Regions from separate parts of the Xanthomonas tesorieronis genome, predicted to be linked through region 2. Evidence: predicted binding sites of a transcription regulator. Region 2 holds the regulator's gene; the other holds the start of a gene.
The links. Region 2 encodes FliA, which starts transcription of late flagellar genes. Its sites were predicted from a motif close to TAAAGTTTNNCNNNCNNNGGCCGATAA; they were not measured.

Region 1: the regulator FliA is predicted to act here: its motif matches at 11,505-11,531, upstream of AB3X08_RS07705 (STAS domain-containing protein).

What each region holds. Positions count from the first base shown of each region.
Region 1 covers NZ_CP162490.1:1,823,728-1,838,414, reverse strand. Annotated here, with positions in the region: gene creD (cell envelope integrity protein CreD) at 1-912, opposite strand, end outside; gene creC (two-component system sensor histidine kinase CreC) at 1,604-3,046, opposite strand; gene creB (two-component system response regulator CreB) at 3,048-3,761, opposite strand; gene AB3X08_RS07730 (23S rRNA (adenine(2030)-N(6))-methyltransferase RlmJ) at 3,796-4,653, shown strand; gene AB3X08_RS07725 (YwqG family protein) at 4,711-5,667, opposite strand; gene AB3X08_RS07720 (cation diffusion facilitator family transporter) at 5,714-6,643, opposite strand; gene AB3X08_RS07715 (GNAT family N-acetyltransferase) at 6,760-7,302, shown strand; gene mfd (transcription-repair coupling factor) at 7,533-11,255, shown strand; gene AB3X08_RS07705 (STAS domain-containing protein) at 11,617-11,937, shown strand; gene AB3X08_RS07700 (chemotaxis protein CheA) at 11,958-14,036, shown strand; gene AB3X08_RS07695 (methyl-accepting chemotaxis protein) at 14,539-14,687, shown strand, end outside.
Region 2 covers NZ_CP162490.1:2,716,385-2,731,071, reverse strand. Annotated here, with positions in the region: gene AB3X08_RS11675 (chemotaxis protein CheW) at 1-1,282, opposite strand, end outside; gene AB3X08_RS11670 (ParA family protein) at 1,279-2,061, opposite strand; gene motD (flagellar motor protein MotD) at 2,061-3,050, opposite strand; gene AB3X08_RS11660 (flagellar motor protein) at 3,060-3,800, opposite strand; gene AB3X08_RS11655 (chemotaxis protein CheA) at 4,132-5,865, opposite strand; gene AB3X08_RS11650 (protein phosphatase CheZ) at 5,870-6,478, opposite strand; gene cheY (chemotaxis response regulator CheY) at 6,478-6,870, opposite strand; gene AB3X08_RS11640 (RNA polymerase sigma factor FliA) at 6,889-7,638, opposite strand; gene AB3X08_RS11635 (MinD/ParA family ATP-binding protein) at 7,635-8,519, opposite strand; gene flhF (flagellar biosynthesis protein FlhF) at 8,506-10,155, opposite strand; gene flhA (flagellar biosynthesis protein FlhA) at 10,332-12,416, opposite strand; gene flhB (flagellar biosynthesis protein FlhB) at 12,413-13,543, opposite strand; gene AB3X08_RS11615 (diguanylate cyclase) at 13,640-14,687, opposite strand, start outside.

The DNA.
Region 1 (14,687 bases), 890 kb from region 2:
GATGCCGTACTTGCTGGCGCGATCTGCCTGGGTGTAGACGTCGACCGGATCGACCAGGTCCACGCGCAGCGCGTCGATCTCGCCGCCGGAGAACAGCTGCGACTGCGCCCCGGTGGCCAGCGACGACAGCGCCCAGTTGGCCTGGAAACCCTTCTCGCTGATGCTGCGCTCGTTGGGCAGGAAGCGGCCGCCGAACAGCGGATGCGGCCACGGCGAGGTCAGCGCGATCTGGTTGTCGTCGCCGACCGGCACGATCGACAGGCCCTGGGTGCCGTCGAGCACGAATTCCATTTCCACGCTGTGCAGATCGGTGAGCTTGCCCTGGCGCGCATCGGCCAGCGCCGGCAGCAGCGCATGCACGCCCTTGGATTGGCCGGACAACGCCAGCGAACCCGGCTGCAGCGCCAGCGCCTTGCCGTCGGTGCGCAGATTGGGAGTGCCGACCAGTCCGCGCACGTCCTCGATGCCCACCACGAGATACGGCTGGCCATAGCTGCGGCCTTCGACCGCCGCGTAGTCGAAATCGTCGAACTCCGCCTTGAGCCGCGCATGCCAGCTGTACACCTGCACCTTGAACAGGCCGATGTTGCGCTGCGACGGCTTCAGTTCGCCGCTGATCGCCAGGTGCCTGGGCGTCTGCACGTCGTAGCCGTTTTCGGTTTCGCGCTTGACGCTGCGCTTGCCGTCGGCATCGACCACCGCGACATCGCGCACCTGCGTCCACGGCACCACCCGCAGCGGCCCGAGCAGGCGCTGCTCGCCGGCCTTGCTTTGCGACACGCGCTGTACCGCCTCGTCGCGGTAGCGCTGGCGGTCTTGCACGGTGCCGCGGATCATCATCAGCGGGATCAGCAGCAACAGGATCAATCCGCCGATGGTGGCGAATCGCAGAACGAGCTTGAGGGATTTCATCGACGGTCCTCGGTGGATGGAGGACGCCAGGGTGCCGCGCCCGCGTGTGCGGGGTTTGAGGCGAATTTGAAGCGAGTGTGAAGTGGCGGACGCGGTTGTGGGAGGCGGGATGGCGGCGTCATCGGTCAAGGCGGTCGCGTGACGAGCGATGTCGGGGCGAGCGCCGACACAGGACAGCGTCGGGGCTGAAGCCCCTCCCACAGTGCACCCGGCAAGCTGGCTAAGAGCTTCGTGCAGGAGCGGATTCAGCCGCGACGCGCAGAGTCAGGCATTCCAACGCGGCCGGCTATGTGTCGGGGCTGAAGCCCCTCCTACAGTGCACCGGCGAGCTGGCTAAGAGCTTCGTGTAGGAGCGGCTTCGGCCGCGACGAGCAGAGTCAGGCATTCCAACGCGGCCGGCTATGTGTCGGGGCTTAAGCCCCTCCCACAGTGCACCCAGCAAGCTGGCTACGAGCCTCGTGTAGGAGCGGCTTCAGCCGCGACGAGCGGAGTCAGGCATCCCAACGCGCCGGCTATGTGTCGGGGCTGAAGCCCCTCCTACAGTGCACCCGGCGAGCTGGCCGCAAGTTCCTTGTGGGAGCGACTTCAGTCGCGACGAGCGAAGCCCTGAGCGATAGCGGTCACGTACACCGTCGGAACCGATGGCCTGTGGCCACGACGGAGCCGATCCCGCGGTGGATCCAGGCGCCGCTCAGGCGGCCGGCAGCGACAACCGCGCCACCGCGCCGCCGCCTTCGCGGTTGCGCAGGCTGGCCTCGCCGCCATGCAGCCGCGCCACTTCGCGCACGAACGGCAGGCCCAGGCCGGAACTGCGCTGCCCGGTGGCCGGCCGCGCCAGCGAATAGAAGCGCTCGAACACCCGCTCCAGCGCGTAATCGGGCACGCCGGGGCCCGCGTCTTCCACCAGCAACGCGATGCGCGCGTCCACATCGCGCTCGGCACGCAGCACCACCACCCCACCCTCCGGCGAGAATCCGATCGCGTTGTCGAGCAGATTGTGCAGCGCCTGGCGCAGCAGATAGGGATCCCCGGCCAGCGCCAGCTCCGCTTCCGGCGCCTGCACCTGCAACTGCACGCCGCTGGCGTGCAGTTGCGGCGCCAAGGCCTCGGCCAACTGCGCGAACAGCGGCGCCAGCGCGATCCGCTCGCGCCGCTGCAGCCAGCCGTGCTGCTCGACCTCGGCCAGCGCCAGCAGCTTGTCGATGGTTTCGGTGAGGCGTTGCTGCTGCTCGGCGATGTTGCGCACGAAGCGTTGCCGCTCCGCGTCCGGCAGCGGTTCCTGCAGCAGTTCGGCGGCGCCGCGGATCGCCGCCAGCGGACTCTTCATCTCGTGGGTCAGCGACTGCACGTACTGCTCGACATAGGCCTTGCCCTCGAGCTTGCGCCGCATCGTCTCCAGCGCACGGCCCAGATCGCCGATCTCGTCGCGGCGCGGCGGCGGCGGCGGCACCGGCTCGCCGGCGCTGACCGCCTGCGCGTAGCGGTTGAGCCGACCGATGCCGCGCAGCAGGCCCCAGGTCATCAGCAAGCCGATCAGCGCGGAAATGCCGATCAGCCAGGCGCCGCGCAACAGGATGCTGCGCTGGCTGGCGACGATGAACGGCTCGATGCTGCGGTTGGGCTGCGACAGGGTGAGCACGCCGATCAGGCGCCGGCTGTCGGCCGGGTCGTAGATCGGCGCGGCCACGTGCATCACCGTGTGGTTGGGGTCGCCGTCGCCCTCGGCGCTGGAGCGCGCGCCGTATTCGCCGCGCAAGGTGCGGTAGACGTCGTTCCAGCGCGAGTTGTCGCGGCCCAGGTCCTGGCCGCGCGAATCGAACACCACCACGCCGGCCACGTCGGTGATGGTGACCCGGTAATCGACGCTGCGCTTGGGGAAGCGCCACACCATCGCGCGCGGATTGCGCCGCTGCGCCGCGCCGAGGTCGCGGGCGAACGCACCGCTGTCGATGCGCCCGGCCTTGAGGTCGGCGGCGGCCATCTGCGCCAGCACGTTGGCCGCGTCCACCAGGGTCGATTCCATCGCCTGGCGCACGCCCGGCTTGACCTCGTTGACGAACACCCGCATCACGAAGAACGCGGCGACGCCGACGATCAGGAAGAAGCCCAGGAACAGCTTCAGCCCCAGCCGCATCTCACTGCTCCAGCGCGTAGCCGAGGCCGCGATGGGTGCGGATCGGGTCGTGCGTGGCGCCGGCCGCGCGCAGCTTGGCGCGCAGGGTCTTGATGTGGGTATCCACGGTGCGGTCGGCGCTGTCGGCGCTGCTGTCCCAGCCGCGGTCCATCAGTTGCGCGCGGCTGAGGATCGCGCCCGGCCGCTGCAGCAGCGCGGCCAGCAGCGCGTATTCGTAGCGGGTCAGGTCCAGCGCGGTGTCGCCGTAATGGATGCGGCGGCCGTCGCGGTCGATCGCGAACGCGCCGTGCCGTTGCCAGCCCGACTCCGCTTCCGCGCTCGCCGCGACCGCCGGCCGCCGCAGCCGCGCACGCACCCGCGCCACCAGTTCGCGCGGCGAGAAGGGTTTGGCCATATAGTCGTCGGCGCCCAGTTCCAGGCCGAGTACGCGGTCGATCTCGTCGTTGCGCGCGGTCAGGAAGATCACCGGCACCTGGCTGAAGCTGCGCAGTTCGCGGCAGACCTCGAAGCCGCCCAGGTCCGGCAGGCCGACATCCAGCACCACCACGTCGATGCCGCCGGCGCGCGCCTGCGCCAGCGCCTCGCGCCCGAGCAGGCAGTGCCGCACCTGGTAGCCCTCGCTGCGCAAGGCGTACAGCACGGTATCGGCGATGGCGGATTCGTCCTCGACGACGAGGACACACGGGGCGGCGGGCGCGGACATGGCGCGCAGCATAGCCGCAACCCGCGCCCGCCCGTACACTGCCGCGATGAACTATCGCCATGCCTACCACGCCGGCAACCATGCCGACGCGCTCAAGCACACCGTGCTGCTCGCGCTGATCGATGCGCTCAAGCGCAAGGACAGCCCGTTCTTCGTGCTCGACACCCATGCCGGGCGCGGCCGCTACCTGTTCGCCGGCAGCGAGGCGCGCAAGACCGGCGAGGCCGCGGCCGGGGTGCTGAAGCTGATGGGCCTGCCCACCTTGCCCGAGGTGCTGGAACGCTACCTGCGCGCGGTGCAGGCCGACAATCCGGTGGGCGCCCTGCTCGCCTATCCCGGCTCGCCGCTGCTGGTCGCCCAGGCCATGCGCGACCAGGACCGGCTCGCCGCCTGCGAACTGCAGCCCGAGGAAGCGGCCGAGCTGAAGGCGCTGTTCGGCAACGACCGCCGCGTGCAGGTGCACGCCGGCGACGGCTATGCGGCGATCAAGGCGTTCGTGCCGCCGAAAGCCGGCACGACCAAGATCGGCCGCGGCCTGGTGCTGATCGATCCGCCCTACGAAGCGCAGGACGCCGAATACCCGCTGATCGCCGCTGCCCTGCGCGAGACCCTGACCCGCTGGCCGCAGGCGATGTGCGCGGTGTGGTATCCGATCAAGCAGCGCCGCAGCCTGCAGCCGTTCTTTCGCAAGGCCGCGGCGATGCCGGCCAAGGCGGTGCTGCTGGCCGAGCTGCAGGTGCGCCCGGACGATTCGCCGCTGCGGCTCAACGGCAGCGGCATGCTGCTGCTCAATCCGCCGTGGCAGTTCGAGCAGGTGCTGGCCAGCGCCTTGCCGGCGCTGAAGACGCATCTGGGCGAAGCGGGCGCATCCACGCGCCTGGAGTGGCTCAAGCGCGAGGCGTGAAGCGGCGCGCAGCGCGTCCCGTGTTGCGCCTGCGCATGCGACACGCGGGGTACTGAGTCAATAGCAATCCCAGTTGTAGGCAACCCGGCTGAAATCGCCGCGTTCCAGGTCGGCCGGATCGATGAAGAAGTTGGCGATGCCGCTGTCGCCCCACATCATGGCGTCGTCGCTGTCCAGCTGCAGCAACAGCACCTGCGCATCCTGCGGCTTGCGCGGATCCTCCTGGGTGAACTGCGGGTAGCCGCCGAGCTTGTGCCCGCTGCGATTCAACGCTTCGTACAACGCCTCGTCCACGTCGTCCTGCGGCAGCGCGTGGCGGCTGGCGTAGGCAGCGGTGACCTCGTCCAACGGCCGGCCCAGCGCTTGCTCGAAATGCACGTCGGCGCTGCCGATGGGCTCCTCGCCGACGCTGAACTGCATCGCCCGCGGATGCGCCGGGTCGAACGGCAGCGTATCGGCGGCCGGCAACGGCACTTCGGCCTGCCGCGCCGAGGGATCGGACTGCGGCCAATACACCACGCGAAAATTGCGTTGCGCGCTCAATGCGGCCAACTCGGTGGCGCCGTCGAGATTGGCGCCATAGAAATCGTCGCCGCCGATGAAGAACTGCAGCATCCCATGCGTGGGATAGCCGCGCAGCGGCGGCATCTTCGCCAGGTCGATCTGCGCCAGCAGCGCCAGCGGCTGACCGCGGGTGTCGCGCGGATAGGCCTTCTCCGCGGTCCAGTACGGACGGCCGCCGACCTTGCTGGCCAGGCGATCGTCCTGCGCCATCGGCTGCAGGCCCACCACTGCCACCGGCCTGCGCGTGGCATCCAGGCGTTGCCGGTACGGCGCCAGGACCGCGTTGGCGTTCACCTCCACCTTCGCCGCGTCGGGCGAGGAGGCGACCGGCTGCGCGCTTTGCATACTGCGCTTGAGCCACCAGCCGCCGCCCAGCACCAGCCCGCCCAGCGCGGCGACCAACGCCAGGGTGATCGCGACGGACAGCAGCACGGCGTTCGAGGTCTTCATTGCGATGTCGCCTACGATGGACCGGGCGCCACTGTAGCAATGCCGCTCAGGCGCCGGAAGCGACCGCGGCGGCGCCCTGCTCGGGTTCGAAGAAGCTCCAGCGCACCGTCGGGAAGCGCTGTTTCAGCGCGCGCTCGATGCGGGTGATGTCGGCCAGCAGCGCCGCCGCATCGTGCTTTTGCCGGAGCGTGGCCTGCACCGAGACCATCACGTCCTCGCCGAGCTGCACGGCGATCAGGTGGATCACCCGTTCGATCTCCGGTTGCGCCTGGAAAAACGCATGAAGTTGCCGCTGCATCGCCGGGTCCACGCTTTGCCCGATCAGCATCGCCTTGATCTGGATCGCCACCAGCACCGCGACCACGATCAACAGCGTGCCGATGGCGATGGTGCCCAGCGCGTCCCACAGCGGATCGCCGGTCAGCACGCTCAGCAGCACCGCGGCCAGCGCCAGCGCCAGGCCGAGCAAGGCCGCCAGGTCCTCGCCGAAGATCACGATCAGCTCGGCCTGGCGGCTCTCGCGGAACCAGGTCCACAGCGAGCGCTCGCCGCGCACCTTGGCGATCTCCTGCAGGCAGGTGCGCAGCGACACGCCCTCGGCGACCAGCGCGAACCCCAGCACCCCCACCGCCCAGCCCCAACTGCTCAGCGGCTCGGGCTGCAGCAGCTTGTGCACGCCCTCGTACACCGAAAACATGCCGCCGATGCAGAACAGCATCACCGCCACCAGGAACGACCAGAAGTAGATCGCGCGGCCGTAGCCCAGCGGATATTCGGCGCTGGCCGGGCGCTTGGCCTGGCGCATGCCCAGCAGCAACAGCAGCTGGTTGCCGCAGTCGGCCAGCGAGTGCACGGTCTCGGCCAGCATCGCGCCCGAGCCGGTGGCCAGCGCCGCCGCGCCCTTGGCCAACGCAATGGCCAGGTTGGCGCCGAGCGCGAAGAAAATGGCGCGCCGCGAATCGCCGCTGCCGGACATGGCACATCCTCGTCGAAAAATCCATGCGCAGGGTAAGCAACCGCGGTGAGCGCTGCGTTCACGGCCGCGGCCGCGGGTAATGCGAGAATCCAGGCTTCGTCGAGGATCATCCGGCCATGGCTACCCGCAACCGCATGCCTCCGTGGCATGAAAACTTCACCTTACCCAGCGGCCGCGAGCTGCTGATCCGGCCGATCCGGCCGGAAGACAGTGCGCCGCTGCAAGGCGCCTTCGGCCTGCTCGGGCCCACCGAAATCCGCGAGCGCTTCCTGCATTCGGTGCAGGAACTGACCGAGGACATGGCGCAGCGCCTGACCCATCCCAATCCGAAGACCGAACTGACCCTGGTCGCGGCCGAACCGCTGCCGCCGGGCGAAGCGGTGGTCGGCGCGGTGGCGCGCGCGGCGATCACGCCCGGCACCCGCGAGGCGGAATACGCGATCCTGGTCAGCAGCTTCGTCGCCGGCCAGGGCCTGGGCCGGCAGCTGATGCGCAAGCTGGTCAAGTGGGCGCGGCGCAAGTATCTGGACCGGCTCTACGGCGACGTGCTCGAAAGCAATCTGCCAATGCTGCAGCTGGCCGAATCGCTGGGCTTCCAGCCGATGCCGCATCCGGACACGCCGGGACTGGTGCGGGTGGTGCTGGAATTGGGCAACTGAGGCAGCCAGCCGGCCGCGGTCGCGCGGCCGCCAGACGCAGGACCTCCCTGCAGATCGCGAACCCGCACGGTTCGCGAGCGGCGGCTCACCCGCTGCCGCCGACCTGTTCACAGCAGGTGCCGCCCGCAGCGACCGCTGCCGGGCCAAGTGCCCGTGTCCGCGCACACGAGCCCTTCCAGCGAATCCCCAATCCCGAATCCCCAATCCCGGCTTGCTAAACTAATCGGTCAATGGCGCCTCTTTCCTTCCCCGTTCCGCCGCTGCCCAAATCCGGCCAGCTCCGCGCCTTCTGGCGCGCCCCTGCGTCCTCGACCGCACTGGCCTGGCACATCGCCTGCGCCGCCGCGGCCCATCGCGGGCCGTTGCTGGTTGTCGCGCGCGACAACCAGAGCGCGCACCAGATCGAGGCCGACCTGCACACGCTGCTGGCCGGCGACGGCAGCCTGCCGGTGGTGCCGTTTCCCGATTGGGAAACCCTGCCCTACGACCAGTTCAGCCCGCACCCGGACATCGTCAGCCAGCGCCTGTCGGCGCTGCACCGGCTGCCGACGCTGCAGCAGGGCATCGTGGTGGTGCCGGTGCAGACACTGATGCAGCGCGTGGCGCCGGTGCGCTACATCGTCGGCGGCAGCTTCGACCTGCACGTGGGCCAGCGCCTGGACCTGGAGGCGGAAAAGCGCCGCCTGGAAAGCGCCGGCTACCGCAACGTGCCGCAGGTGATGGACCCGGGCGATTTCGCGGTGCGCGGCGGCCTGCTCGACGTGTACCCGATGGGCTCGGACACGCCGTTGCGGATCGAACTGCTGGACGAGGACATCGACTCGATCCGCGCCTTCGATCCGGAATCGCAGCGCTCGCTGGACCACGTGCAGGCGGTGAAGATGCTGCCCGGCCGCGAAGTGCCGATGGACGATGCCAGCGTGGAGCGGGTGCTGGCCACGCTGCGCGAGCGCTTCGACGTGGACACCCGGCGCAGCGCGCTGTACCAGGACCTGAAGGCGCGGCTGGCGCCGTCGGGCATCGAGTACTACCTGCCGCTGTTCTTCCAGGAAGCGCGCGGCGCCGGCGCCGCGGCGCGCGACACCACCGCCACCCTGTTCGACTATCTGGGCGCGTCGGTGCTGCCGCTGCTCGCGCCGGGCGTGGGCGCCGCCGCCGACGCGTTCTGGGCGCACACCCAGAACCGCTACGAGCAGCGCCGCCACGACGTGGAGCGCCCGCTGCTGGCGCCCGAGGAGCTGTACCAGGCGCCGGACACGCTGCGCGAAAAGCTCAACGGCCTGCCGCGCATCGAGGTATGGGCCGCCGACCACGCGCGCATCGACGAGGCGCAGGCGCTGGGCGACCAGCCGCTGCCGCCGCTGCCGGTGGCGGCCAAGGACACCGCCCCGGCCGCGGCGCTGAAGAGCTTCCTCGGCAGCTACCCGGGCCGCGTGCTGATCGCTGCCGACTCGCCAGGCCGCCGCGAGGCGTTGCTCGAAGTGCTGGCCGCGGCGGACCTGAAGCCGGAGGTGATCCCGAACTTCGCGAGCTTCCTCCCTTCTCCCACCGGCGACCGAAGGGAGTCCCCGTGGGGGAGAAGGTGGCGCGAAGCGCCGGATGAGGGTGCGGCGCTCGCGCGGTCGGGAGCGAAGAAGGCGGGTTCGGCAGGTTCGTCCAAATCTACGCAAACGCAGAACCCGAGCGGTCGTACCCTCACCCCAACCCCTCTCTCCCACGAGGACTCCCTTCGGTCGCCGACGGAAGAGGGGCTCGATGCCGACGTAGCACCTGCACGCTTTGCCATCGCGGTCGCCCCGCTGGACGACGGCTTCGCCCTCGACGACCCACGCATCGCGGTGCTCACCGAGCGCCAGCTGTTCCCCGAGCGTGCGGGCCAGCCGCGGCGCACGCGCCGCGCCGGGCGCGAGCCGGAAGCGATCATCCGCGACCTCGGCGAGCTGACCGAAGGCGCGCCGATCGTGCACGAGGACCACGGCGTCGGCCGCTACCGCGGGCTGATTGTGCTCGATGCCGGCGGCATGCCCGGCGAGTTCCTGGAAATCGAATACGCCAAGGGCGACCGCCTGTACGTGCCGGTCGCGCAGCTGCATCTGATCAGCCGCTACTCCGGCGCCTCGGCCGAGACCGCGCCGCTGCATTCGCTGGGCGGCGAGCAATGGAGCAAGGCCAAGCGCCGCGCCGCCGAAAAGGTGCGCGACGTGGCCGCCGAACTGCTCGAGATCCAGGCACGGCGCCGCGCCCGCGCCGGCCTGGCGTTGCAGGTGGACCGGGCGATGTACGAGCCGTTCGCCGCCGGCTTCCCGTTCGAGGAGACCGGCGACCAGCTGGCCGCGATCGAGGCCACCTTGCGCGACCTGGGCAGCAGCCAGCCGATGGACCGCGTGGTCTGCGGCGACGTCGGCTTCGGCAAGACCGAGGTCGCGGTGCGCGCCGCGTTCGCCGCGGCCAGCGCCGGCAAGCAGGTGGCGGTGCTGGTGCCGACCACGCTGCTGGCCGAACAGCATTACCGCAACTTCCGCGACCGCTTCGCCGACTGGCCGCTGCGGGTCGAAGTGCTGTCGCGCTTCAAGAGCGCCAAGGAGATCAAGGCCGAGCTGGAGAAAGTCGCCGACGGCACCATCGACGTGATCATCGGCACCCACCGCCTGCTGCAGCCGGACGTCAAGTTCAAGGACCTGGGCCTGGTGGTGGTCGACGAGGAACAGCGCTTCGGCGTGCGCCAGAAGGAAGCGCTGAAGGCGCTGCGCGCCAACGTGCACCTGCTCACGCTCACCGCCACGCCGATCCCGCGCACCTTGAACATGGCCATGGCCGGTCTGCGCGACCTGTCGATCATCGCCACCCCGCCGCCGAACCGGCTGGCGGTGCAGACCTTCGTCACCGCCTGGGACAACGCGCTGCTGCGCGAGGCGTTCCAGCGCGAACTCAGCAGAGGCGGCCAGCTGTACTTCCTGCACAACGACGTGGAAAGCATCGGCCGCATGCAGCGCGAGCTCAGCGAGCTGGTGCCCGAAGCGCGCATCGGCATCGCCCATGGGCAGATGCCCGAGCGCGAGCTGGAACGGGTGATGCTGGATTTCCAGAAGCAGCGCTTCAACGTGCTGCTGTCGACCACGATCATCGAATCGGGCATCGACATTCCGAACGCCAACACCATCGTCATCAACCGCGCCGACCGCTTCGGCCTGGCCCAGCTGCACCAGCTGCGCGGCCGCGTCGGCCGTTCGCACCACCGCGCCTACGCCTACCTGCTGGTACCGGACCGGCGCAGCATCACCAGCGACGCGCAGAAGCGGCTGGACGCGATCGCCTCGATGGACGAACTCGGCGCCGGCTTCACCCTGGCCACCCACGACCTGGAAATCCGCGGCGCCGGCGAACTGCTCGGCGAGGACCAGAGCGGGCAGATGGCCGAGGTCGGCTTCAGCCTGTACACCGAACTGCTGGAACGCGCGGTGCGCAGCATCCGCCAGGGCAAGCTGCCGGACCTGGACGCAGGCGAGGAAGCGCGCGGCGCCGAGGTGGAACTGCATGTGCCGGCGCTGATCCCCGACGACTACCTGCCCGACGTGCACACCCGCCTGACCCTGTACAAGCGCATCTCCAGCGCGCGCGACAGCGAGCAGTTGCGCGAACTGCAGGTGGAGATGATCGACCGCTTCGGCCTGTTGCCGGATGCGGTCAAGCACCTGTTCGCGATCGCCGAGCTCAAGCTGCAGGCCAACACCCTGGGCATCCGCAAGCTGGAACTGGGCGAGAACGGCGGGCGCATCGTGTTCGAGGCCAAGCCCAACGTCGATCCGATGACCATCATCCAGATGATCCAGAAGCAGCCCAAGCTGTACGCGATGGACGGGCCGGACAAGCTGAAACTGAAGCTGCCGCTGCCCGAGGCCGCAGACCGCTTCAATGCCGCGCGCGGCCTGCTCGCAGCGCTGTCGCCCCGCTGAGCCGGCGGCACCGGCGCGCCCGAGAGGCGCGCGCCACGCGCCGGCTCCCCGGCGCTCCTTTATCCGCGTGAAGAACGACGGCCGGTTTCCGGCCGTTTCCGTTGCGTCGCGGCCGCCATGCACTGGCATGGCGCATGCATCTAGTCCCTCGCCAGGCAGCGACGCGCAGGCATCTGGAATGCATTTCCGGTTTTGCATCTGAACCGCTCATCCATGTCAAGGGTTAGCGAGACAAATGTGGCATTCGGCCTAAATATTCCTGAAAGGCGCCGATATCTGCTTACACCGCACCTGCACGCCGCCTTCACATCGTGCCGCAGCCGCTCTTTCGCCGTTCCACCGCTCGAATCGGAGACATGCCATGCGCTCGAAACTCCCCGACGCCCCGCCCCCGCCGCTGCAACTGAGCCTGGACGGCGACATGACCATCCGCCGCGCCGGCGAACTGAAGCCGCTGCTGTTGCCGGCGCTGGAACACCCCGGCGGCCTGCAGTTGCAGTTGCAGGCGGTCACCGAAATCGACGCCACCGGCATCCAGCTGCTGCTCGCCACCCAGGCCGCGCTGCGCGCGCTGGGCCGGCCGTTCCAGTTCGACGGCTGCAGCGCGCCGGTCACCGACGCGCTCGAGCTGCTCGGCCTGCACGACACGCTCGCGCCCGGCGCCAGCGACACCTTCCACTGATCGGCGCCAACCCCATGCCCATGAATCTCGCTAAGCTGCTGCAGACCTTCATCGCCGAGAGCCGCGAACTGCTCGAGGACATGGAACGCAACCTGCTGGAAGCCGAACGCGGCGAAGCCGGTCCGGACGCGGTCAACGCCATCTTCCGCGCCGCGCACACCATCAAGGGTTCCGGCGGACTGTTCGACCTGGCGCAACTGGTGGGCTTCACCCATGTCGTGGAAAGCGTGCTGGATCTGGTGCGCGAACACGTAGTGGCGCTGGATTCGGAGCTGATCCAGTTGATGCTGGCCTGTTGCGACCACATCCGCGCGCTGGTGGAAGCCGCGGCCGGCGCCAAGACCGACGCAGCGGTGCTCGCCGCCGAGGGCGAGCCGTTGCTGGCGCGCCTGCAGACCTACCTGCAACCGGCCGCCGCGCCGGCGGCCGCCGCCGCAGTCGCGCCCACCGCCGCGGCGCACACCGGCTACTGGCGGATCTCGCTGCAACTGTTCAGCGATGCGCTGCGCTTCGGCAACTCGCCGCTGCACCTGATCCGCTGCCTGCGCAGCCTGGGCACGCTGGAAGCGGTCCGCACCCGCCACGAGCGCGTGCCGGCGCTGCCGGAGCTGGATCCGGAAGCCTGTTATCTGGGCTTCGACATCCTGTTGCGCTCCGACGCGAAGCAGGCCGCGATCGAGGACATCTTCGAATTCGTCCGCGACGACTGCGAGCTGCAGGTGCTGGCGGTGGATCCGCACGGCGATGCCGCCAATCTGGAGCTGCCGCTGCTGGTGGCCGAGGCCGCCGGCCACGGCCACGCCGACGACTTCGCCAACTTCGGCAGCCCGGAACCGGCGGCTGCGCCGGCCGCGCCCGTTGCCGCGGCTGCCCCCGCGCACGCCGCTCCCGCCGCGCCGGCCAAGGCCGCAGCGGCCGCAGCGGCACCCGCCGCCGCGCGCAGCGAGGGCGGCTCGATCCGCGTCGATGCCGACAAGCTCGACCGCATGATCGACCTGGTCGGCGAACTGATCATCGCTGTCGCCAGCACCGGCGCCAACGCGCAGCGCACCGGCGACACGCAACTGCTCGAATCCACTTCGATCCTGGCCGGCCTGGTCGAGGAAGTGCGCGAGAGCGCGCTGCAGCTGCGCATGGTCAAGATCGGCGCCACCTTCAGCCGCTTCCATCGCGTGGTCCACGACGTGGCGCGCGAACTGGGCAAGGACATCGTGCTGGTGGTCAACGGCGAGGACACCGAGCTGGACAAGTCGGTGGTGGAAAAGATCGCCGATCCGCTGACCCACCTGGTGCGCAACGCGATGGACCACGGCATCGAGCCGGCCGAACTGCGCCAGGCGCGCGGCAAGCCGGTGCGCGGCACGGTGCGGCTCAACGCATTCCACGATTCGGGCAGCGTGGTCATCCAGATCAGCGACGACGGCGGCGGCCTGAACCGCGACCGGATCCTGGCCAAGGCGCTGGAGCGCGGCCTGATCGAGCCCGGCCGCAGCCTGTCCGACCGCGAGGTGTTCGCGCTGATCTTCGAGCCGGGCTTCTCCACCGCCGAGAAGGTCACCAACCTGTCCGGTCGCGGCGTCGGCATGGACGTGGTCAAGCGCAACATCACCGCGCTGCGCGGCAGCGTGGACATCAGCAGCCAGCAGGACGTGGGCACCACCATCTCGGTGCGGCTGCCGCTGACCCTGGCGATCATCAACGGCTTCCAGGTCGGCGTCGGCAAGTCGGTGTTCGTGGTGCCGCTGGACGTGGTCGAGGAATGCGTGGAGTTCGCGCCGAACTACCAGAGCGACTACATCGACCTGCGCGGCGGGGTGCTGCCGTACGTGCGCCTGCGTTCGCTGTTCGGCATCGCCGGCGCGCCGCCGCCGCGCGAGAGCATCGTGGTGATCCGCCAGGGCGCGCAGCGCTTCGGCCTGGTCGTGGACACGCTGCTGGGCGAATGGCAGACCGTGATCAAGCCGCTGTCCAAGGTGTTCGCCGGGGTCAAGGGCATCAGCGGGTCGAGCATCCTCGGCAGCGGCGGCGTCGCGCTGATCCTGGATGTGCCCTCGCTGCTGTCGCAAGTCGAACCTTCCACCGATGCGCTGGCGGCCTGACACCGCCCCGCCGGGTGCGTTGCGCACCCACACCACCCATAGACGCTAGCCAGGAATCGCTGCCATGTCTCATCGCTCACGGATCGCGACCACGTTATTGAACACCGCGGCCATCGCCGTCGCCCTGCCCGCCGCTGCCGCCGCCACGGCGCTGCTCCTTCCGCTCGCGCAGGGCGCCGCGCTGGCGCTGGTCGCGGTCGCGACGCTGGCCGGCGCCGGCCTGCTGGGCTGGGCCGCGCTCGCCGCGGCGCGCACGCTGAACCTGGCCACCGCCGGGCTGGACGCGCTGGTAGGCGGCGACCTGGAGCACATCGTGCCGGCAACCGCCGCAACCGACAACGAAGTGGCGCAGCTGCTGCGCACCGCACAGACCGACCTGCGCCGGTTCCATGCCGACGTCAGCCACATGGCCAGCGCGCACGCCGCCGGTGAGTGCGATGCGGCGCTGGATCCGGCGCGCTGGCCCGGCACCCACCGCGACCTGGCGGTCAGCATCAACGCGATGGTCGCCGGGCACATCGGCGTGAACAAGCAGGCGATCGATTGCGTGGCCGAATTCGGCCGCGGCAATTTCGCCGCGCCGCTGGCCGCGTTCCCCGGCAAGAAGGCCTTCATCAACGACACCATCGAGCAGGTGCGCCGCAACCTGAC
Region 2 (14,687 bases):
GGTGGTTGGAGATGCGGCAGATGCGGGCGTTGTCCGGCGGCTCGATCTGCTGGTCGGTGAGGCTGGCCACGTCCTCGACCGCGGACACGCGCAGGCCCAGGGTTTCGCCGTTCTCTTCCAGCACCACCACCCGGGTCTGCATGTCCATCTCGATCGGCGCCGAGCCCAGGTGGATGCCCAGGTCGATCACCGGCACCACCTGGCCACGCAGGTTCATGATCCCCAGCATCGCCGTCGGCGTGCCGCGCAGCGCCAGCAGCGGCACCGGCAGCACTACTTCCTGCACCTTCAGCAGCTCCAGCGCATAGGCCTGTTCGCCGCAGCGCAGGCGCAGCCAGCGGGTGCTGCGGTCCGGCGCGCGGCGCTGGTGCGGGGAGGCTTCGTGGTGGGCGCTCGGCGCCATGAACGCCTGCAGGTTGGGCGGCAGCCGCGAACCGGCGGCCTGCGCGCGCTCGGCCTCGGCGCGGCGTTCCGGCGGCACCGCCATCGGCGGGCGCTTGACCGCACGCGCGGCGGCGGCATCGTCCTCGGCGGCCAGGTCGCGCGGCGCCGTGGCGGCGCGTTGCATCTCCATCGCCGCGACCACCTCGAGATCGGCCTCACGCTCGGCGGCGGATGGCGCCTGCTGCGACATGATGCCGGCCAGGGCCGGATCGGAGTCGGCTTCGGCGAGCACCGCGGCGGCGATTTCTTCCGGGGTCGGGCCGGCTGGCTTCGGCGCCAGGGCTTCCTGCGACATGATCCCGGCCAGGGCCGGATCGGCGTCGGCTTCGGCCAGCACGGCGGCGGCGAGTTCTTCCGGGGTCGGGCCAGCCGGCTTGGGTGCCAGGGCTTGCTGCGACATGATCCCGGCCAGGGCCGGATCGGCGTCGGCTTCGGCCAGCACGGCGGCGGCGAGTTCTTCCGGGGTCGGGCCGGCCGGCTTGGGCGCCAGCGCCTGCTGCGACATGATGCCGGCCAGCGCCGGATCGGCGTCGGCTTCGGCCAACACGGCGGCGGCGAGTTCTTCCGGAGTCGGGCCGGCCGGCTTTGGCGCCAGCGCCGGCTGCGACATGATCCCGGCCAGCGCCGGATCGGTATCGGCTTCGGCCAGCACGGCGGTGGCGATCTCCTCCGCGGAGGCACCCGCCGGCGCTGGCGCCTCGACGGCGCGCGCAGGTTCCGGCGCCGGTGCGGGGCTGGCGGCGGCGAGCGTGGCCTGGCGTTCGCTGTCGCGTTCTTCGGCGATCACGTCGTGCAGCAGGCCTTCCAGATAGTCGTCGATGACCCCGGGCGTGTTCATGCGGCCTGCTCCATCGGCGTGGCGTCGCTGGCGATCAGCCATTCCAGCGCGCGGCGATAGGCGGCCAGGCCGCGGCCGGGGTAGTCGCCGGGGACGCCGGCCACCGTCAACGCCTTGACGTTGCAGATCTTGGTGTCGACCGGGATCGCGTCTTCCCAGACCCGCTCGCCGTAGCTGTCCTGCATCTGCCGCAAGGTGTCGTTGCCGGCGCGGGTACGCTTGTCGAACAGGGTCGGCAGGATCGAGGCGGGCAGGGGGCGGCGGCGCGAGCGCTCGACCATGTCCACGGTGCGCACCATGCTGGCCAGGCCGTGCAGCGCCAGCGGCTCGGCCTGGGTCGGGATGATCACCCGGTCGGCCGCGGCCAGCGCGTTGATCATCAGCAGGCCCAGGGTCGGCGGGCAATCGAGCAGGATGTAGTCGTGCTGGCCGGCGTGCCGCGTCATGGCCTGCTGCAGCGCCAGGCCCAGCCCGGGCTGGTTGGCGCTGCGCCGCTCCAGCGTGGCCAGCGCGGTCTGCCCGCAGACGTAGCTCAGGCGCTCGATGGCGCTGTCGCGGGCCAGTGCGGCCAGGTCGCTCGGCGGCGTGGCGAACAGGTCCAGCACGCCGCTCGGCGGCGGGTCCTGCGGCACGTCGAAGGCGCGGGTCAGCGAGGCGTGCGGATCGAGATCCAGCATCAGCACACGGTGGCCGAGCATGGCCAGGCCACGGCCCAGCGCCAGCGTGGTCGTGGTCTTGCCCACGCCACCCTTCTGGTTGGCAATCGCCCAGATGCGCATCAGTTCACTCCTTCAATGGCGGCAGGTACCGCGCGCGACTGGCCGGCAGTGCCGGCAGCCGCTGCAGCGGCATGTAGCGGGGGCGCCGGCGCGGCGCCGGCGGTATCGGTCAAGCGGTCTTGCGGCGACGGCGCGCTGGCCGCGGCGACGGGCGCCGCGTCGCTGCCGCTGTCGGGACCGCCGGCATCGGCCAGGATCACCAGCACCACGCGGCGGTTGGCGTTGCGGCCGGCCTGGCTGTCGTTGTCGGCACGCGGGCGGAACTCGCCGTAGCCGATCATCGACAGCCGCGAGGGTTGCAGGCCCTGGTCGGCGAACAGGTGCACCACGCTGGCCGCGCGCGCCGCCGACAGTTCCCAGTTCGACGGGAACTGCAGGGTGGCGATCGGGGTGTTGTCGGTATAGCCCTCCACGCGCACGCCGTTGGGCACCGGCACCAGCACTTGCGCCAACTGCGCCAGGGTGGCGCGGGCGCTCTGGTCCAGCGACGCGGAGCCGGAGCCGAACAGGATGTCGCTGTTGATCTCCACTTCGATCCACAGCCCGGCATGGCGCACGGTGATCAGCTTCTTCTGGATCAGCGGCGCCAGCGCGGCGCCGAGCCGGTCGGCGATGCCGTCGAGCTGGCGCTGCGCGCGCCGCAGCTGGTCCTCGTCGCGCAGCGCGCCGGACGAGCGCAGCGGCGAGGCCGAGGGCAGCCGGTTCGGGTCGGGCAGGGACAGCGCCGGGCTGGACTTGATCGGGGTCGGGCGCGCGCCGCCCTGGCCCTGCATCAGGTGATCGCCGACCTGCACCGGGCTCATCGTCCGCGGCGCGCCGCCGAAGGCGGTGCTCATCGCGTCGGCCATGACCCGGTACTTGGCCTCGTTGACCGTGGACAGCGCGTACATCACCACGAAAAAGGCGAGCAGCAACGTCATCAGATCGGCATAGGGGATGGCCCATGCCTCATGGTTGACGTGATCTTCGTGCTGACGCTTGCGGGCCATAGTCGTGGGTCAATGCAAGAAGCCGGCCAGTTTCGATTCGATGTTGCGCGGGTTCTCGCCCTGGGCGATGGCGATGAGCCCTTCGATGATCATTTCGCGCTCGCCGCTGCTGTGCTTGATCACGCTCTTGAGCTTGCTGGCCATCGGCAGGAACAGCAGGTTGGCCGAGGCGATGCCGTAGATGGTGGCGGTGAACGCGGCGGCGATGCCGTGGCCGAGCTTGCTCGGGTCGGCGAGGTTCTTCATCACCGCGATCAGGCCCAGCACCGCGCCGATGATGCCCAGCGTCGGCGCATAGATGCCCATGCCTTCGAACACCTTGGCCGCGGCCAGGTCGCAGTGTTCCTGGCCGTCCAGGTCGATTTCCAGCATGTGCCGGATCGATTCCGGCTCCACCCCGTCGACCAGCATCTGCAGGCCCTTGCGCACGAACGGGTCGTGCTGCTGCTGCACCTGGTTCTCCAGGCCGAGCAGGCCCTGGCGGCGGGCGATGTTGCTCCACTCCACGATCTGCTGCAGCAGCGCCTGGCGATCGCTGGCCGGCGGATGCAGGATCCACTTGGCGATCTGGAACGCGCGCTTGAACACCGCTGGCGGGGTATGCACCAGGATCGCGGCGACGGTGCCGACGATCACGATCACGAACGCGGCCGGCGACCACAGCGCCGAAACGCCGGCGCCCTTGAGGATGCTGCCGCCGACCAGCGAGGCGATCGCCAACAGCAAGCCAATGAGACTGAGTTTGTCCATGCAGGAGGTATCGGCCAGCGGGCTTGGGACTTGATGGGGGTGGGGCCGGGATTGGGGATTCGGGATTGGGGATTCGAGGCGGCCAGCCGGCGGCAGTCGCGCCGTGAATTTGGCGAGCGCGCGGCACCCTTGCAGGAGCGGCTTCAGCCGCGACGCTCTACCGGGAAGGCGTCGCGGCTGAAGCCGCTCCTACAGAAAGCGCGACGGGAAACCGCCGTTGAACTTACCGGCTGACCCATGACACTTCGGGCATCGAACCGCCAGCAGCGATCCGCACCGTGACCGGCATCGAATCCCCAATCCCCAATCCCCAATCCCCAATCCCGGCCTTTCAGGCCTTCAACCCGTCCACATCCAGGATCAACGCCAGCCGGCCATCGCCGATCAGGGTCGCGCCGGCGTAGCCGGGCAGGCCGCGCAGGGCGCGCGGCAGCGGCTTGATCACCACTTCCTCGCGGCCGCGGACCTGGTCCACGACCAGGCCCATGCGCGATTCGCCGGCCTGCAGCACCACCACGGTCAGCAGCGGCAGTTCCGGGGCTTCGATGTTCAACCACTGGCGCAGGTCCACCAGCGGCAAGGTGTGCGATTGCCGGTCGAGCACGGCGCGGCCGTCGAACCAACCCAGTGCGCGGCGCGGCGCGTGCAGCACTTCCACCACGCGCGCCAGCGGCAGCGCATAGACGGTGTCGCCGGCCTGCACCAGCAGGGTCGGCAGGATCGCCAGGGTCAGCGGCACGCGGATCAGGAAGCGGCTGCCGCGGCCCAGTTCGGACTGGATCTGGATCTGCCCGCTGAGTTCGCGGATGCGCGACTGCACCACGTCCATGCCGACGCCGCGGCCGGAGATGTCGGTGACCTCGGACTTGGTCGAGAACCCGGGCAGGAACACCAGGTGCAGGCATTCCTCGGTGGTCAGGCGGGCGGCGGCCTCCGGATCGATCAGGCCCTTTTCGCGCGCTTTCTGCCGCAGCCGTTCGGGGTCGATGCCGGCGCCGTCGTCCTGCACTTCGATGCTGACGTAGTCGCCTTCCTGCTGCGCCGACAGGCGCACGTGGCCGCCGCGCGGCTTGCCGGTGGCTTCGCGCAGCGCCGGCGTCTCGATGCCGTGATCGATCGCGTTGCGCACCAGGTGCACCAGCGGATCGGCCAGCGCCTCGACCAGGTTGCGGTCCAGTTCGGTGTCGGCGCCGATCAGTTCCAGGTCCACTTCCTTGTTGAGGGAGCGGGCGACGTCGCGCGCGACCTTGGGGAAGCGCGAGAACACCTTGCCCACCGGCTGCATGCGGGTGCGCATCACCGCCGATTGCAGGCGCGAGGTGGCGATGTCCAGGCTGCTGACCGCGCGATCCAGTTCTTCGTCGCGCAGGCGCACGCGCAGGGTCTTGAGCCGGTTGCGCGACAGCACCAGTTCGCCGATCAGGTTGACGATCGCGTCCAGGCGCTTGGTGTCCACGCGCACGGTGTGTTCGGGTTCGGCGGCCTTGGCCGGCGCCGCGGCGGGCTTGGCGCTCGGCACCGGCCGCGGCGCGGCGGCCGGCACCGGTAGCGCGGCCGGCGCGGCGCCGCCGTGCAGCTGGTCGAGCAGCGCTTCGAATTCGTCGTCGTCGATGAGGTCGCTGTTGCCGCCCGCGGCCGGCGCCGGCGCCGCCGCGGCAGGCTTGGCGCTGGGCGCGGCGGTCTCTTCGCCGCTGGTGGCGAACTGCGCGATCAGCTGCTGCGGCGCGCGCGGCGGTTCGTTGCCGCTGCCGAACGCGTCAAGCATCGACTGCAGGTAGTCCAGCGACTGCTGGGCGGCGTCGAAGTGCCGCGCCTGCAGGGTGGCCTGGCCGGCGCGGGCCTGGCCCAGGGTGTCCTCGGCGGCGTGGCACAGCTCGACCATCGGGGTGATCGCCAGAAAGCCGGCGCCGCCTTTGAGCGTGTGGAAACCGCGGAACACCGCGTTGAGCTGGTCGCTGTCCTCGGGTGCCTGCTCCAGCGACACCAGCTGCTCGCCGAGCCGGTCCAGGATTTCCTGGGCCTCGATGATGAAGTCGGCAGCGATGTCGTCGGGCACGGCGCTCATCGGATTACAGCCCCAGTCCGGACAGAAGGTCGTCGGCGTCGTTCTGCGACACGCCGTGGCGGTCCAGTCCGGCCAGCGCCGGGCCGGCCAGGCTGCCGTCGGGTTTCTTGTCTTCCTTCGGCGGCAGGCCGAGCGCGCCGAACCCCTCGTGCACGCGGCGCACGATGGTCGCCACGCGGCGGATGATCTGCCCGGTCAGGTCCTGGAAGCTCTGCGCCAGGGCCATCTCGGTGAGGTTGTGGCGGATCTTGTCGAGGATCTCGCCCTGGTCGCCGGTCAGGCCGCCGGCGCGCAGCTGGTCGGCCAGCGCGCGGCATTCCTCGGCCAGGTCCAGGGTGCGGTGGCTGGCCTGCTCGGTCATCGCCACCACGTGGTCCAGGCGCGAGCAGGCGTCGTCCAGCTCGCCGGCTTCGGTGGGGATGGTGGGCAGCTCGCCGAGCGCCTGGCCCAGGTCGCGCGCCAGCCGGCTCAGGCCCTGCATCATCGGCCGCGTGCGCCAGGCGGCGAGCGTGTCGATTTCCTTGCGCCAGGCGGCTTCGTCGCCACGCTCCAGTGCGTCCAGCGCACCTTGCAGGCGTTCGATCAGGGCGCTGCGTTCGGCGGTGGCTTCCATCAGGCGGTCGCTCCCAGGCGTTCGAAGATCTTGCCCAGCTTCTCCTGCAGCGTCTGCGCGGTGAACGGCTTGATGATGTAGCCGTTCACGCCGCACTGCGCGGCCTCGATGATCTGCTCGCGCTTGGCCTCGGCGGTCACCATCAGCACCGGCAGGTGCTTGAGCTTGTCGTCGGCGCGGATGTTGCGCAGCAGATCGATGCCGGTCATGCCGGGCATGTTCCAGTCGGTGACCACGAACTCGAACGGTGCCGAGCGCAGTGCCGCCAGCGCACTGTTGCCGTCTTCGGCCTCTGCAGTGTTGGTGAAGCCCAGATCGCCGAGCAGATTCTTGACGATGCGCCGCATCGTCGAGAAATCGTCCACGATCAAAATCCGCATGTTCTTGTTCACCGCTAACTCCCTTGGGTCTTATTCTTCGTCTTCCAGGCCGGCGTCCGCCGCTTCGAACGCTTTCAAGCGTCCGCGCAAGCGTACCGTGGCCTGGCCGTGGATCTGGCAGACGCGCGACTCGCTGACACCGAGCACCGCGCCGATTTCCTTCAGGTTCAATTCTTGTTCGTAGTACAGCGACAGGACCAACTGCTCGCGCTCGGGCAGCTGCGCGATTGCCTTGCCCAGTTCGCGCCCGAACTCGCTGCGCTCCAGCATCTGCTGCGGATTGGGCCCGCCCTTGGCGATGGTGTCCAGTTCGCCGTGGTCTTCGACCCGCGACTCCAGGCTCAGCACCTGGCCGCGCGCGGCATCTTCCATCAATCGCAGGTATTCGGGAAGCGGCATGTCCATCGCCGCGGCCACTTCGTTGGCGGCGGCGGCGCGGCCGGTGCTCTGCTCGATCTTGCGGATCGCCGAGGCGGCGTCGCGGGCACGGCGGTGCACCGAGCGCGGCACCCAGTCGCCGCGGCGGATCTCGTCGATCATCGAGCCGCGGATGCGGATCGAGGCGTAGGTCTCGAACGAGGCGCCCTGGTCGGCGTCGTAGCTGCGCGAGGCCTCGATCAAGCCGATCATGCCGGCCTGGATCAGGTCGTCGATCTCCACGCTGGCCGGCAGCCGCGCCGCCAGGTGGTGGGCGATGCGCCGCACCAGGTCCGAATGCTGGGCGATGTAGTCGTTGGAACTGTTGCGCTGCACGGCGCGGTAGTGGGCGGCGGCGTTCATGCGGCGACCCCCCGCTGGATGATCCGTTCGACGAAGAACTCGACGTTGCCGCGCGGCACGGTCGGCGCCTGCCAGCGCGCGGTGCGGCGGGCGATCTCGGCGATCGCCTGCGCTGACGGGCTGGACGGGTAGGCCTTGACCACCGGCTGCTGGCGCTGCACCGACAGGCGCAGCCAGTCGTCCTGCGGCACGCAGCCCAGGTAGTTCAGCGACACGTCGCCGAGGAACTTCTCGCAGACCCGGCTCAGCTTGTCGTACAGCAGGCGGCCTTCGTTGAGGTCGCGGACCATGTTGGCCACGATCTGCACCCGGTCCACGCCGCGTTCGCGCGACAGCACCTTGATCAGCGCGTAGGCGTCGGTGATCGAGGCCGGCTCGTCGCAGACCACCACCACCGCGTCCTGCGCGGCCTGGCAGAAGGTCAGCACGCTGTCGGTGATGCCGGCGGCGGTGTCGATGATCATCACGTCCAGCTCGCGCTTGAGCTCGGAGAACACGTTGACCAGGCCGACGTGCTGGGCCGGCGGCAGCTCGGCCATGTGCCGGCGGCCGGAGGCGGCGGGCACCACCATCAGTCCGTTGGGCATGTCGACCAGCACCTCTTCCAGGGTGCAGCGCCCGGCGACCAGGTCGGCCAGGGTGAACTTGGGGGTCAGCCCGAGCAGCACGTCGACGTTGGCCAGGCCGAGGTCGGCGTCCAGCAGCAGGGTGCGCTTGCCCATGTCGGCCAGCGCCATCGACAGGTTGACCGAGATGTTGGTCTTGCCGACGCCGCCCTTGCCGCCGGTCACGGCGATCGTGCGCACCGGGCCCAGCGGTTCGCTGCGCGTTGCCGACAGGGGGAAGGCATTGGTCAGATTGGCGTAATCACGCGACGGCATGGTTCTGCTCCGGAGTACAGGGCTTATCGGCAGCGCGCCGCAAATCTTCAAGGCGCAATACCAGGCTGGCGGCGTTGGCGCGGTGCAGGTCGTCCGGCACGCGCTGACCATCGGTCACCCAGGTGATGGGAAGCCGGTGGTCCGCGACCACCGACAGGGCACTGCCAAACCGCCCGGTTTCATCCAGCTTGGTCAAGATCACCCCCTGCGGATCGGCGCCGGCAAACCGGCGCACCACCTCGTCCAGGTCGGAGAAATGAGCGTTGGCAGGGAGTACTAGCAAGGACCGGACCACTCGCGAGGCGCGCAGCCAGTGCAGCTGTGCGGCCAGGGCGCGGTCGCGCTGGCCCATGCCGGCGGTGTCGATCAGCACCAGCTTGTAGTCGCGCAGGCGCTCCAGCAGTTGCTGCAGGGCGGCATCGCTGTCGGCCTCGTGCACGGCGATGCCGAGCTGGCGGCCGTAGCTGTGCAGCTGTTCGCGGCCGCCGACGCGGATGGTGTCGGTGGTGACCAGGGCCACGTCGCGGGCGGCATGGCGCTCCAGGAAGCGCGAGGCCAGCTTGGCGATGGTGGTGGTCTTGCCGGCGCCGGTGGGGCCGATCAGGGCGATCACGCCGCCTTCCTCGATCGGGTCCAGCGCGGCGATCGGCAGGCGCTTGGACAGCAGCCCCAGCATCAGCCCGCGGCCGCGGTGCAGCTCCAGGTCGGCGGGGATCTGCATCACCACGTCGCGGGTCAGGCCGCTGTCGAAGCCGTAGTCGTCCATCAGCTCCAGCGCCTGGGCGCGAACCGGCGAGCCGCGCAGGCGTTCGTCGGTGAGCCGGTTCATCTCGCGCTCGATCATCTGCCGCATCAGCGCCAGTTCGTCGCGCAGCTGAGTCAATTGTTCGTCGTTCTGCGCGGCGGGGAAGTTCGGTACCGGCGCCAGCGTCGGCGGCGCCGGGATCCCGGCGCTGGCCGCAGGCGCAGCGGCCGGCGGCGGCGCGACGTTGGCGGCGCTGGGCGCGGCGGCCGGGGTCAGCGACACGGCGGCGATGTCTTCGAGCCAGGCCGGCACCTCGGCGGCGACCGCGACCGCGGCGGAAGCGGCAGCCGGGGCGGGGAACGGGCTGGGCATCGGCACGCTGATCGGCGCGTTGCGGAACACGTCCTCGGGAATGCGGAATTCGGCGAACGGCGCGTCGGCGGCCGCCGGGGCAGGGGCCCGCGGCGCGGCGGCGGGGCGGCTCGGCGCCGGCGCGGTGCCGGCGGGCATCGCCGAGGCGGCGATCGCGGCGGGCTGGGTCAGCGGCCGCGCCGGCGCGGCCTGCGCCATGCTGGCGGTGCCGCCGGCGCTGGCCGGGGCGCGGCGCTCGCTGATCGCGGCCATCATCGCCATCGCCGGGTTGGCGGCGGCCTTGGCCGCGCGCGGCGCCGGATTGGCGGCCGACACCTGCAGCCGCGGCGCCGCCTCTTCCGGGCGCGCCGCGTCCAGCGCCTGCTGCACCAGGGCTTCGTCGTAGTTGCTGGCGGCGACGATCTCGATGCCCTCGTCGGTGCGCCGGTTGGACAGGATCACCGCATCCGGGCCGTGCTCGTCGCGGACCATGCGGAACGCGGTGCGCATGTCGGGGGCTACGAAGCGTTTGATCTTCATGGGTGGAAACCGGGATTCGGGAGTGGGGATTGGGGATTGGTCGCGGATGCCGCCGTTACGTGGCTGGTATCCGGTCGCCTTGCTCTGCTTGTCTTCGATCGCTTCATTGCCGTCTCTCTCCGCTCGCCGGGTCCGCTGTTGCAAATCCCGAATCCCAAATCACCAATCCCTGCCTGTCAGCTGATCGTCCCGACCAGCTTCAGCCGCTTGTCTTCCGGCACCTCGCTGTAGGACAGCACCGACAGCGCGGGGACGCTGTGGCGGACCAACCGGGCCAGCGCGGCGCGGACTTGCGCCGGGACCAGCACCACCGCCGGCTCGTTGCGCGCTTCCTGCTTGCTGACGCACTCGGCCAGGCTCTGGTGCAGTCGCTCGGCCAGGCCGGGTTCCAGCGCGGCACCGTTGCCTTGGGTAGAGTCCTGCAAGACACGTTCCAATTGCGGGGCCAGGGTGAACACCGGCAGTTCCGGGGCCATGCCGGCGATTTCCTGGACGATGAAGCGGCCCAGCGCATTGCGTACCGCCGCGGTCAACGCGCCGGGTTCCTGACTCTGCGGAGCGTGCTCGACCAGCGCCTCGACGATCTTGCGCAGCTGCCGCACCGGGATCTTCTCGATCAGCAGGTTCTGCAGCACGCGCACCACCACCGACAGCGGCAGCGCCTTCGGGGTGAGGTCCTCGACCAGCTTCGGCGCGCTCTTGGCCAGCGTGGCCAGCAGCTGCTGCACCTCTTCATGGCCGAGCAGTTCCGGGGCGTGCTCGCGGATCAGGTGCGACAGGTGGGTGGCGATCACCGTGGCCGGATCGACCACGGTGTAGCCCATGGTCTCGGCCTGGGCGCGCTGGTGCGGCTGGATCCAGATCGCGTCCAGGCCGAAGGCGGGGTCCTTGCCGGCGATGCCGTCGATCTTGCCCAGCGCGCCGCCCGGGTCCAGCGCCAGTTCGCGGTCGGGGTGGATGTCGGCGGTGGCCACCGGCACGCCGTGCACCAGCAGGCGGTAGGCATTGGCCGGCAGTTCCAGGTTGTCGCGGATATGCACCGGCGGCACCAGGAAACCGATGTCCTGGGTCAGTTTGCGGCGCACGCCCTTGATCCGCGCCATCAGCTCGCCGCCCTGGGTCTTGTCCACCAGCGGGATCAAGCGGTAGCCGACCTCCAGGCCCAGCGGGTCGATCGGGCGCAATTCGTCCCAGCCCAATTCGGCATTGGCCTGCGCGCCGGCCGTGGCGGCCTGTTGCGCCGGGTCGGGCTTGGCTTCTTCCGGCAGCAGGCTGCGCTTCCACATTTTCCAGGCCAGCAGGCCCAGGATCAGCGCCAGCGTCAAGAAAGCGACGTTGGGCATGCCCGGGACCAGGCCGACCAGGCCCAGGATCGCCGCGGCCACCGCCAGCGCTTTGTGCTGGCCGAACACCTGGCCCATCATCGAGGCGCCCATGTCCTGCGAGCGCGAGGCGCGGGTGACCAGCATCGCCACCGCTGAGGACACCAGCAGCGCCGGCAGCTGCGCCACCAGGCCGTCGCCGATCGACAGCAGCGTATAGGTGGACGCGGCCTGCGCCACCGGCATGCCGTGCTGCAGGACGCCGACCGCCATGCCGCCGATCAGGTTGATGAACAGGATCAGGATGCCGGCGATGGCGTCGCCGCGGATGAACTTGCTGGCGCCGTCCATCGAGCCGTAGAAGTCGGCTTCCTCGCGGACTTCCTCGCGGCGGGCCTTGGCTTCCTCGCGGGTCAGCAGGCCGGCGTTGAGGTCGGCGTCGATCGCCATCTGCTTGCCGGGCATGGCGTCGAGGATGAAGCGCGCGGTCACTTCCGACACGCGCCCGGCGCCCTTGGTGATGACCACGAAGTTGATGATGGTCAGGATCGCGAACACCACGATGCCGACCGCGTAGTTGCCGCCGATCACGAACTGGCCGAAGGCCTCGATGACCTTGCCGGCGGCGCCGTGGCCGTCCTGGCCGTTGATCAGGATGACGCGGGTGGAGGCCACGTTCAGCGCCAGGCGCAGCATCGTGGTCATCAGCAGCACGATCGGGAAGATGCTGAACTCCAGCGGCCGCTTCACGTAGACCACCGCCAGCAGCACCATCAGCGAAATGGCGATGTTGAAGGTGAACAGGGCGTCCAGCACCGGCGCGGCCAGCGGCACCACCACCATCGCCAGCATCGCCATCACGATCAGCGGCGCGCCGAGACCGTGCTTGATCATGTCCATCATCTTGCGCGTGTTCATTTGCGCGGCGGGCTGGCTCATGGCTTGCTCCCCGGGCCGAATTCATCGACCTCCAGCGGCGGCAACGGCGGCATCGGCCCGCTGCGCCAGGCGCGCAGTTGGTACACGTAGGAGAGGATCTGCGCCACCGCCGAATACAGTCTCACGGGAATTTCCTTGCCGAGTTGCCCTTCCCGATACAAGGCGCGTGCCAAAGGTGGCGCAGACACCACTGCGACGCGGTGCTGCTCGCCGAGTTCGCGGATGCGGAAGGCCAGTTCGTCCACGCCCTTGGCGACCACGGTCGGGGCGCGCATGCGGCCGCTCTCGTACTTCAGCGCCACCGCGTAGTGGGTGGGGTTGACCACCACCACGTCGGCGCTGGGCACCGCCTCCATCATCCGCCGCTGCGACAGCTGCATCTGCATTTGCCGGATGCGGCCCTTGACCTCCGGGCTGCCTTCGCTCTCCTTCATTTCCCGGCGCACTTCGTCGCGGGTCATCTTCAGTTTGCGGGTGTAGTTCCACTTCTGGTACGGCGCGTCGATCGCGGCCAGCAGCGCCAGCGCGCCGGCGGTGTACAGCAGCAGGCGCAGGGTGAAGCCCAGGCCGTCGCCGATGGCGGTCTCCAGCGGCTGACGCATCAGGCTGCGCAGGCCGTCCACGTTGTTGGAGATGCACAGCGCCGCGGCGCCGCCGACGAAGCCCATGCGCAGCAGCGACTTGAACAGTTCGGCCAGGCTTTCCGGGCCGTACAGCCGGGTCAGCCCGGCCATCGGGTTGAGCCGGTCGAACTTGGGGATCAGCGCCGCGCCGGAGAAGCGCAGGCTGCCCATCAGCAGCGGCGCGACGAACCCCGCCGCCACGCAGATGCCGACCAGCGGCAGGGCCACCCACAGCAGCCCCAGCAGCAGCTCGCCGAAGTGGCCGAACAGCGCGTCCGGGTTGTCGTGCAGGCGCCGATCCGGGCGCAGCGCGCCCTTCATCCAGTTCGCCGCGCCGGCCGCCAGCGAGCCGGACATGCCCATCAGGGCGAAGATGCCGGCGCTGAACACCGCCGCCGTCGCCAGTTCGCGCGAATGCGGGATGTTGCCCTGCTCGCGCGCCTCACGCAGGCGTTTTTCGGTAGGTTGTTCGGTTTTTTCGGTGCCTTCTTCGTTTTCGGACATGACGGTGCGGCGCGCCGGGCAGGGGATTCGACCCAGCCCGTTGCAAGGACCGTACCGTTCGCCTTCAGGCCGTTGCCCGGCCCCCCGTGCCGGCGGCTAGTCGCGCTGCAGTTCGACCCGGTTGCGGCCCAGATGCTTGGCGCGGTACAGGGCCTGGTCGGCCCGCGCCAGCAACTGCTGCAGGCTCTCGCCGGGGACATGCCAGGCCACGCCGATCGAGGCGGAGACCGCCAGGCATTGCTCGCCGATGCACAGCGGATCGCCGGCGATGGCCAGGCGCAGCTTCTGCAGCCGCTCGTCGGAGGTGGCCGGCAGCCCCGGCAGCACGCCGAGCAGTTCCTCGCCGCCGTAGCGGCCGATCAGGTCCGAGTCGCGCAGATTGGCGTTCAGGCGCCGCGCCACCTCGATCAGCACCGCGTCGCCGATCAGGTGCCCATGCTCGTCGTTGATGCGCTTGAAGTGGTCCAGATCGATCATCGCCACCGCCAGCGGCTGGCGCTCGGCCTGGCAGGCCTGCATCTGCGCGGCCAGCGCGTCGAGGATGCCGGCGCGGTTGAGCAGGCCGGTCAGGGAATCGTGCGAGGCCTTCACCGCCAGCGCGGCCCGGGCCATCTCCAGTTCGCGCTTGTCGTGTTCCAGTTCCTGGGTGCGCAGCGCGACCAGGTCGGCCAGTTCGCGCTGGTGCTGGCGCAGGCGGCGCTCGCGCCAATGCAGCGCGGCGATCGCCGCGCCGCCACCGAGCAACACGTACAGCGCCAGCATGGTCTGGCTGCGCCACCACACCGGCGCCACCGAAAACGCGACCCGCACCGGCGCCGAGGCGCTGTGCCGGTAGGCGTCGAGCAGCTGCAGTTCCAACGTGTAGTCGCCCGGCGCCAGCGGCGGATGCTCGATCTCGAAGTTGGGGGTGTAGATCCAGCGGGTATGCGCGCCCTCGAAGCGGTAGCGCAGCGAAACCCGGTTGCGGTCGTCGTACAGGTCCGGCGATCCGGCCTCGATGTGCAACGGTTCCTCGTTCCAGGGCAGGCGCACGCCGGCCACGATCGGATGGCCGCCGCGGCTGAATTCGCTCAGCGTCACCCGCGGCGCGTTGGCCGGGAACAGCCGTTGCGGGGCCAGGAGATGGCTGACGCCCTTGCTGGTG